DNA from 2 places in the Enterobacter cloacae complex sp. ECNIH7 genome. Region 2 is predicted to be linked to the other one. Evidence: predicted binding sites of a transcription regulator. Region 2 holds the regulator's gene; the other holds the start of a gene.
What was found. Region 2 encodes Fur, which represses iron uptake genes when iron is present. Its sites were predicted from a motif close to ATAATAATGAGAACNACTATCAA; they were not measured.

Region 1: the regulator Fur is predicted to act here: its motif matches at 2,942-2,964, upstream of WM95_RS17515 (Nramp family divalent metal transporter).

Annotation. Positions count from the first base shown of each region.
Region 1 covers NZ_CP017990.1:3,563,080-3,568,114, forward strand. Annotated here, with positions in the region: gene mgrA (L-glyceraldehyde 3-phosphate reductase) at 152-1,150, shown strand; gene WM95_RS17510 (DUF2502 domain-containing protein) at 1,278-1,631, shown strand; gene WM95_RS17515 (Nramp family divalent metal transporter) at 1,664-2,902, opposite strand; gene WM95_RS17520 (NupC/NupG family nucleoside CNT transporter) at 3,251-4,438, shown strand; gene WM95_RS17525 (sensor domain-containing phosphodiesterase) at 4,483-5,035, opposite strand, start outside.
Region 2 covers NZ_CP017990.1:1,452,817-1,457,851, forward strand. Annotated here, with positions in the region: gene glnS (glutamine--tRNA ligase) at 1-92, shown strand, start outside; gene chiP (chitoporin ChiP) at 539-1,936, shown strand; gene chiQ (ChiQ/YbfN family lipoprotein) at 1,984-2,310, shown strand; gene fur (ferric iron uptake transcriptional regulator) at 2,451-2,897, opposite strand; gene fldA (flavodoxin FldA) at 3,188-3,718, opposite strand; gene ybfE (LexA regulated protein) at 3,874-4,161, opposite strand; gene ybfF (esterase) at 4,290-5,035, opposite strand, start outside.

The DNA of each region.
Region 1 (5,035 bases), 2.1 Mb from region 2:
GAGTATTAAATAAGCGTGATGACTGTCCAGAATTGGCGATAAGAAGAGCATGGAAAGAATGCTTTACAAAAAAGGCTGCGCTATGCTGCTTTTTTTCGCGTTAATGTAAACGCATACACTGATTTTTTCTTCTGCGCCAGAGGTCATGAGAATGGGTTATCAGCCGGACAAAAATCGTTATCGGACAATGGAATATCGCCGCTGCGGGCAAAGCGGACTCAGGTTGCCCGCCATCTCGCTTGGGCTGTGGCATAACTTTGGCGACACCACGCTTATCGAAAACAGCCGTCAACTTTTACAGCGCGCGTTCGATCTGGGCATTACGCATTTCGACCTTGCCAACAACTATGGCCCGCCGCCGGGATCGGCCGAACGTAATTTCGGCCGTATTTTGCAGGAGGATTTCCTGCCCTGGCGAGACGAGCTGATCGTCTCTACCAAAGCAGGTTATACCATGTGGGATGGCCCTTACGGCGACTGGGGGTCACGCAAATATCTGCTGGCAAGCCTCGATCAAAGCCTGAAGCGCATGGGGCTGGAGTATGTGGATATCTTCTATCATCACCGTCCTGACCCACAAACGCCGCTGCTGGAAACCATGAAAGCGCTTGACCATGCGGTGCGCCAGGGAAAAGCCCTGTATGTCGGGTTATCCAACTACCCTGCAGAACTGGCCCGCAAGGCGATTGATATCCTTGACGATCTCGGTACGCCCTGCCTGATCCACCAGCCGAAATACTCTCTTTTTGAACGTGCGCCGGAAGAGGAACTGCTGAACGTGTTGCAGGAAAAAGGGGTCGGCTGCATTCCCTTCTCGCCGCTGGCCGGTGGACAATTGACAAACCGCTATCTGAACGGCATTCCGGCAGACTCACGCGCGGCAAGCGGCAGTCAGTTCCTGAATCCTGACCAGATCACCGAAGAGAAGCTGGAGAAGGTAAGAAAGCTGAACGCCATGGCGGAAGAGCGCGGTCAGAAGTTGTCCCAGATGGCTCTGGCCTGGGTATTACGCCATGAGAACGTGACGTCAGTGCTGATTGGAGCAAGTAAAACGGCTCAGATTGATGACGCCGTGGGGATGCTGGAAAACCGCCATTTCTCTGCTGAAGAACTGGTCCGTATTGATACAATCCTGAACAGCTCAAAATAAAATCACTTTTAGCAAAAAGTGCTCTCATTCAGCAATTCGGAGTTGAGGCGATGAAACGAGGCTTTACCAACTCGTAATATTGCGTTAACAGGCCCCACAAGGGCCCCGATCGTGAAGGAGAAAGAGTATGTTCAGGTCACTGATTCTTGCAGCGGTATTACTGGCTTCAGCCCCGCTGATCGCCAATGCGGGCGAAATCACCCTGTTGCCATCAGTAAAATTACAAATTGGCGATCGTGACGACTACGGCAGATACTGGGACGGTGGCTACTGGCGCGACCGTGACTACTGGAACCGTCACTATGAGTGGCGCGGAGACCGCTGGTGGAAACATGATAACGGCAGACACCGCGGCTGGTATAAAGACAACGCGTATGAGCGCGGCTACCGCGAAGGCTGGAACGATCGTGACGACCGTCGCGGCGGCTGGGATCGCGGCGGGAAAGGACGCGGCCACGGTCATGGCCACGGTCACCATTAATGCAAAAAGGAGCCTCCCGGCTCCTTTTTCTTTTAGAGACCCAACGCGGTGCCAACCAGCAGCCACAGGTTCAGCGCCACTACCACCACCACGATGGCCCACCCGGTCCGTTTCACCAGGGTCGAGTTGACCAGTTCGCCCATCAGGTTTTTGTTGCTGGTAAAGATCAGCAGCGGCACCAGCGCCAGCGCGATACCAAAACTCAGCAGCACCTGGCTCATGACCAGAATTCGCGTAGGATCGAGCCCCATCAGGATCACGATAAATGACGGTAGCATGGTGACGGAGCGACGAACCCACAGCGGAATATGGAAGCGGACAAACCCCTGCATCACCACCTGGCCTGCCAGCGTGCCCACCACCGTAGAAGAGAGACCGGCAGCCACCAAGCTGAGACCAAATATCGTGGCGGCAGCATGGCTCAGTAAGGGTTCCAGCGTGAGATAAGCCTGGTCGAGATCGGCAATACCGGTGTGGCCGTTAAAGTGGAAAGCGGCGGCAGCGGTAGCCATCATCGCCAGATTGACAAACCCCGCGATGGTCATGGCAATCGCCACGTCCCATTTGGTGGCGGAGTAACGCTCTTTGCGCGTCCCACCGTGGAGATGCTGAGTCAGCGAGGAGTGCAGGTAAATCACATGCGGCATGATAGTCGCCCCCAATACCCCGGCAGCCAGGAACACCGCTTCCGAGGTTGGCAGGCTTGGGATTGCCATACCTTTACCGAGCTGCACCAAATTCGGCTGTGAGAAAATCAGCTCCACAATATAGGCCGCCGCGACAAACAGCAGCAGACCGCCGATAACCTTCTCCAGCGGCTTTTGACCTCGACGCTGCAGCATCAGGATCAGGAAAGTGGCAATCCCGGTCAGTACCGCCCCCTGCAACAGCGACACGCCCAGAATCAGTTTAAACCCGATCGCTGCACCAATAAATTCAGCGAGGTCAGTGGCCATGGCTATGATTTCCGCCTGAACCCAATAGAGCCAGACGGCCGGACGCGGATAATGGTCGCGAATTTGCTCTGCCAGGTTTTTACCTGTGGCAATCCCCAGCTTTGCGGAGAGCATCTGAATCAGCATCGCCATCAGGTTTGCCCAGACGACCACCCACAGCAGCTTATAGCCGAAGCTGGCCCCGGCCTGAATATTGGTCGCAAAGTTACCTGGATCGATATAGCCAATGGCAGCGATGAACGCAGGTCCCATTAATGCGAACCGCAACTTGCGCGCGGCTCTGCCACTGCTACCCTCTACGCGACTGTTTGTCATTTCTGCCTCTGAAATATAGCCTTTGCTATGTTTAATCCTATCAAAATGAGAATGATTATCAAGATCATTTATGCTGTTTGCAGTGATTTCTCTGATAGCTTTGAACGATAGACGGGCGGGTAAGTGGGGCGATCTAACAGAAACTGAAATCGCGCGCGCTTTTGTGAAGACTAGCACACAAACTTAACTTTTCACTCATTTACCTAACATAACAAAAATGTATTGTGGATCACTATTTTTGAGACTCGTCACAGGATGTAACTATAGTGTGTCCTCGATCTCGTTTTCTTTTCGCTTGTTACATAGAATGTGCACGAAAATTAAACCTGCCTCATATTTGGAGCAAATATGGACCGCGTCCTTCATTTTGTCCTGGCACTTGTTGTCGTTACTGCACTTGCATTGCTGGTCAGCACAGACCGCAAAAAAATTCGTATCCGTTATGTTGTCCAGCTGCTGGTCATTGAAGTTTTACTTGCGTGGTTCTTCCTGAACTCCAACGTAGGCCTCGGCTTCGTGAAAGGCTTCTCCGAAATGTTTGAAAAACTGCTCGGATTCGCCAATGAAGGGACCAACTTTGTCTTCGGTAAAATGAACGACGAAGGCCTGGCGTTCTTCTTCCTGAAGGTTCTCTGTCCTATCGTCTTCATCTCCGCGCTGATCGGTATTCTGCAGCACATCCGCGTTCTGCCGTTCGTTATTCGTGGAATTGGTTTCCTGTTGTCCAAAGTGAACGGCATGGGCAAGCTGGAATCCTTCAACGCCGTCAGTTCCCTGATCCTCGGTCAGTCTGAGAACTTCATCGCGTATAAAGATATTCTCGGCAAAATGTCCCGCAACCGCATGTACACCATGGCGGCAACCGCAATGTCTACCGTTTCCATGTCTATCGTGGGCGCGTATATGACCATGCTGGAGCCAAAGTATGTTGTTGCGGCGCTGGTTCTGAACATGTTCAGCACCTTTATCGTTCTGTCGCTGATCAACCCGTACCGCGTTGATGCCAGCGAAGAGAACATCCAGATGTCTAACCTGCACGAAGGCCAGAGCTTCTTCGAAATGCTGGGTGAGTACATTCTGGCGGGCTTCAAAGTGGCGATTATCGTTGCCGCCATGCTGATCGGCTTCATTGCGCTGATTTCTGCGCTGAACGCCCTGTTCGCAGCGGTGCTGGGTATCTCCTTCCAGGGTATTCTGGGCTACATCTTCTACCCGGTTGCATGGGTGATGGGTGTGCCAGCTCACGAAGCGCTGCAGGTGGGCAGTATCATGGCAACCAAACTGGTTTCTAACGAATTCGTTGCGATGATGGATCTGCAGAAAATTGCCAGCACGCTTTCTCCGCGCGCGGAAGGCATTCTGTCCGTGTTCCTGGTCTCCTTCGCGAACTTCTCGTCCATCGGGATTATCGCGGGCGCGATTAAAGGTCTGAACGAAGAACAGGGCAACGTGGTTTCTCGCTTTGGCCTGAAGCTGGTTTACGGATCTACGCTGGTGAGCGTCCTGTCTGCTTCTATCGCGGCACTGGTGCTCTAACCTTTAGCGTTAAACAAAAACCGGGAGCCTGGCTCCCGGTTTTTTTATGCCCGCAATTCTTCCAGCGGCTTGGGTTTGCCTATCAGGTAGCCCTGCAGATAATCCACGCCGAAACGAAGCAGCATCTCCCGCTGCGCCGGTGTTTCGACGTATTCCGCTACGACGCACAGCGATTTCGTCTTCGCCAGATTACACATCGACTGCACGATCATCGCATCCATATCATCAGTACAAATGTCTTTAATAAAGCAGCCATCAATTTTAATGATGTCCGCCTGCAGGCGCCTGAGGCGCTCGTAGTTGGCGTAGCCGGTACCAAAATCATCAATGGCAATCCTGAAACCGTAATCCCGCAGCTGCTGAATATTGTGGATGCTGCAGCCTGAATTTGAGAAGGCCTGCTCTTCGGTAATCTCAATCACGACAGACTGAGGCGCAACGCCGTAGCGTTCAAAGAGCGCGCAAATCTCGGTCGCCACCTCTTTTTGCATCAGCGTGAGCGGCATCAGATTAACGGAGAAACGGGCGCCAGCCTGCGTTGAAGGGTGATCGCGCAGCCACAGCAGTAATTTCTCCATGACGCACATATCAAACCGG
Region 2 (5,035 bases):
TCTGCCTGGACAGCCGTTACAGCACGGCGGAAAAATCGGTATTCAACCGTACCGTAGGTCTGCGTGATACCTGGACGAAGATCGGCGAATAATATTGCTGGTCTGGTCAATGAGAGACAAACGCCGCACCATGCGGCGTTTTTTTATTTAACGATCAGGGTATTAAGACAGGGCCTAAAAAGGTGTGATAAAAATATCAGGTCAATGAGGTGCTACTTATTTTTTTAAAAAAAGTTTGTGTCATTACGAAAAACAAAAAGGTGATAAAAAAGGAAAGATAATCCATGTCTAGCCACTGAAATACCTGATAATTCCCCGCCATTGCTCGCCTCTCTGCGAATGTTACAAATCACTACCAATTATGTGCACTTCGTCATAATCCTGACTTTTGCCCGCTAAAAAGCATTGATAATTCGCGTCGCGAAAAATAACCTAAAGACGGTAGTTAATTCGAGGGTATTTAAAACTACCCCTGACCATTTGGTCTTTTTTATTTACGCCGCTTCAGGCGTTTTAATTCGTCAAAGAGGAATAATCTATGCGTACGTTCAGTGGCAAACGTAGTGCGCTGGCGCTGGCTATTGCCGGTGTGACAGCAATGTCGGGCCTGGTGGTGACACCAGAGGCGAAAGCGGCAGGCTTCATCGACGATTCTACCCTCACGGGCGGTATTTATTACTGGCAGCGTGAACGTGACCGTAAAGACGTCACCGAAGACAAATACAAAACTAACCTTTCTCACTCCACCTGGAACGCCAACCTGGACTTCCAGTCAGGCTATGCCGCGGATATGTTCGGTCTGGATATTGCTGCGTTTACCGCGATTGAAATGGCGGAAAACGGTGACAGCGCCCACCCGAACGAAATTGCCTTCTCCTCCAGCAACAAAGCCTATAAAGAAGACTGGTCCGGGGATAAGAGCGGTATCAGCCTTTATAAAGCCGCTGCAAAATTTAAATACGGTCCGGTTTGGGCGCGCGGTGGTTATATTCAGCCAACCGGTCAGACTCTGTTAGCGCCGCACTGGAGCTTTATGCCGGGTACCTATCAGGGTGCGGAAGCCGGGGCGAATTTTGACTACGGTGACGCGGGGGCGTTGAGCTTCTCCTATATGTGGACCAACGAGTACAAAGCGCCGTGGCACATTGAAATGGACAAGTTCTACCAGAACGATAAAAAAACCAAAGTCGATTACCTGCACTCGCTGGGCGCGAAGTACGACTTCAAAAACGATCTGGTGCTTGAAGCGGCATTCGGTCAGGCACAAGGCTATGTCGATCAGTATTTTGCCAAGGCCAGCTATAAATTCGATGTCGCGGGTAGCCCGCTGAGCACCAGCTACCAGTTCTACGGTACGCGCGACAAGGTCAGCAACGGTGGCGTCAACGACATTTATGACGGCACCGCGTGGCTGCAGGCGTTAACCTTCGGCTACAAGGTCGGTCAGGTTGATTTACGTCTGGAAGGCACATGGGTGAAGGCGGAAGGGCAGCAGGGCTACTTCCTGCAGCGTATGACCCCGACCTACGCCTCCTCCAACGGTCGTCTTGATATCTGGTGGGATAACCGCTCTGACTTCAACGCCGACGGCGAGAAAGCGGTCTTCTTTGGCGCAATGTATGACCTGAAAAACTGGAATCTGCCGGGCTGGGCCGTGGGTGCCTCTTACGCTTACGCCTGGGACGCAAAACCTGCCGATATGGCCACGCCGGACGCATACTACGATCCTAACTATCGCCTGAAAGAGTCTTCCTACAGCCTCGATGCTATCTATACCCTGCAGGATGGCCGCGCGAAAGGCACGATGTTCAAACTGCACTTCACTCAGTATGACAACCACTCCGATATCCCGAGCTATGCGGGCGGTTACGGCAACATCTTCCAGGATGAACGTGACGTGAAATTCATGGTTATTGCCCCATTCACCATCTTCTGATGAACGCACCGGCGGGCTGAGTCCCGCCGGTATGGAGACTGCACATGATGAAAAAAATCGTAATCGTCGCGTTGCTGGCATCAGGGCTGGTGGCGTGTGCTCAGAATCAGGCGCCGAAAGAGGACTCCCGTCTGAAGGAGGCGTATAGCGCCTGCATAAATACTGCGGAAGGATCGCCGGAGAAAATTCAAGCCTGTCAGAGCGTGCTGAACGTGCTGAAGAAAGAGAAAGCGCATGAGCAGTTCGCGACGCAGGAGAACGTCCGCGTGATGGATTACCAGGCCTGTATCCAGGCGCGTAAAACCGGTAACGATCAGGAAGTGGCGAAGCGTTGCGATAAGATCTGGAACGAGATACGCAATAACAATAAATAAGTGCTTTACGCCCGGTGGCGCTGCGCTTGCCGGGCCTACAAAGGTGTCATAGCCCGTGGGCCCGGTAAGCGCAGCGCCACCGGGCTTTTTCAGGCAAAAAAAAAGCCAACCTTGCGGCTGGCTCAGAGTATGAATACTGATTATTTCGCGTCGTGCGCGTGGTCGTCTTCGCGGCAGTCGCCTTCAGCGCAGTGACCGTAAAGATACAGGCTGTGGTTCGTCAGGCGGATGCCATGACGCGCCGCGATTTCACGCTGGCGTGATTCAATGGAATCATCGCTGAATTCAATGACCTTGCCGCAATCGAGGCAGATCAGGTGATCGTGGTGCTGCTGCTGGGTCAGTTCGAAAACAGATTTACCGCCTTCGAAATTATGACGGGTAACAATGCCCGCGTCATCAAACTGGTTCAGCACGCGATAGACGGTAGCCAGCCCGATCTCTTCACCCATGTCGATAAGACGTTTATAGAGGTCTTCCGCACTGACATGGTGATTGTCTGGACCCTGAAGCACTTCAAGGATTTTTAACCGAGGAAGCGTAACTTTCAGGCCAGCCTTCTTTAATGCGGTATTGTTGTCAGTCATGCGGAATCTGTCCTGTTGCTAAACGATTCACTTCTGTAGGAAGTGACAGAAAATGCACCCGGGATAATGCGTCTCATTATAGAACTGCCATGGCTAAATGAAAACTGCAAGTCTCAGGCAAAATATGCTTATAAAAACGTGGTATCACCAACAAACTTGCTCAATGGAAAACCACGTTTTATCAGGGAGACATTGTACAGGTCTGGGCGAAAAAGTTAAAAGATTGTAGCGATTAATTTAATCGGTTTGACCTGGGGCATGGGCGCAACCGCAGTTGCGCCGCGATAAAATCAGGCGTTCAGAATATCATCCAGGTGCAGTTCCTCGCGGATCTGCTTAACCCACTTCTCAACACGCTCTGCGGTCAGCTCTGGCTGACGGTCTTCGTCGATGGCCAGACCCACGAAATGATCGTCATCGGCCAGGCCTTTAGACGCTTCGAAGTGGTAACCGGCGGTCGGCCAGTGACCTACGATAACCGCGCCGTTCGGCTCAATGATATCGCGGATGGTGCCCAGCGCGTCACAGAAGTATTCGGCGTAGTCTTCCTGATCGCCACAGCCAAAAAGGGCGACCAGCTTACCGTTGAAGTCCACTTCTTCCAGCGTCGGGAAAAAATCATCCCAGTCGCACTGGGCTTCACCGTAGTACCAGGTTGGAATGCCCAGCAGCAGAATGTCATAGCCTTCGAGATCTTCTTTGCTGCTCTTGGCGATGTCATGCACATCAGCAACGTCTTTACCGAGCTGTTTTTGAATGTTTTTCGCGATATTTTCGGTATTGCCGGTATCACTGCCAAAGAAAATGCCGATGATTGCCATGAGTAAAATAACCTCTTGAAACTTAATAGTATGGTGGCGCAATTTGGCCACGGATAAGGGCAATAATAGCAGAACTGGCAACCCTGCGGAAACAGCTATCGCGCAGGACTGCACTCTGTGCTACATGAAAAGGGTAATTAAGGGAATTTTCAGACTTATGCCTGGCCGCGCAACGTCTCAAGCTGGGCGATCAGCATCTCTTCAATGAGCTCGCTACGGCTGATATTTCGGGCCTCGGCCAGCTCATTAAGTGCATCGACCGCGTCGGCGTTGAGCTTCAGTTCGACACGCTTAAGCCCACGATTTTTATCGCGTTTAAGCTGGTTGCGTTTATTGATACGCAGCTGTTCATCGCGCGAAAGCGGATTCGTCTTGGGTCGTCCCGGGCGACGCTCATTCGCGAACAGATCTAGTGTCGTACGGTCCGTTTGTTCTTTGGCCATGATTCTGAGACTTCGGGGGAAACACGCCGCCCTGCTAATGCCCGGGCGATAAGCGCGCCATCATACATCACCAAAAACGGCACGCCAACGACTGGACGCCTGCAGCCTTCCAGTCGCTTTCTTTTTAATCAATTTGCAGTATCAGCGAGATAGCGGCGAATGGCGCGCAGCACAGCATCCGGTTTTTCCGCATGCACCCAGTGCCCGGCACCGGCAATCACGTGGGCGCGAGCCTGCGGGAATTGGGCCAGCAGCGTGTCGCGGTACGCGTCGGTAACGTAAGGCGAGTTGCCGCCGCGAATAAAGAGAGTGGGGTATGGCCAGGCGGGGACGGTTTCCCAGCCGACGATGTTATTGTACTGGTCCCAGAGCACCGGCACGTTAAAACGCCATTGCCCGTCAACAAACGACTTCAGCAGAAACTGAACGACGCCTTCTTCATTAAGATGCTCACGCATTACGGCAGCCGCCTGTTGGCGCGTCGCGACACCCGCTTCTGTGACCGCATTAATAGCGGCAAAAATCTCGTCGTGACGGCGAACGTCATAATCCACGGGCGCGACGTCAATCACCACCAGGCCGCTAATACGGTCCGGGGCCAGTGCCGTCAGGGCCATCACCGCTTTGCCACCCATTGAATGCCCGATGAGGGTCACCTTTTGCAGGTCGTGGGCATCCAGCGTATCCAGCAGATCCTGCGCCATCGCCGCGTAGGTCATCTCGTCGGAACGCCCGGAAAGACCATGATTGCGCATATCGACCTGTAAAATATCGTGGTCGGTAACCAGATCGCGCGCCAGCACGCCCAGGTTATCCAGACTACCAAAAAGCCCGTGAACCAGTACGATGGGAGAATTATTGTTCGGCGATTGTG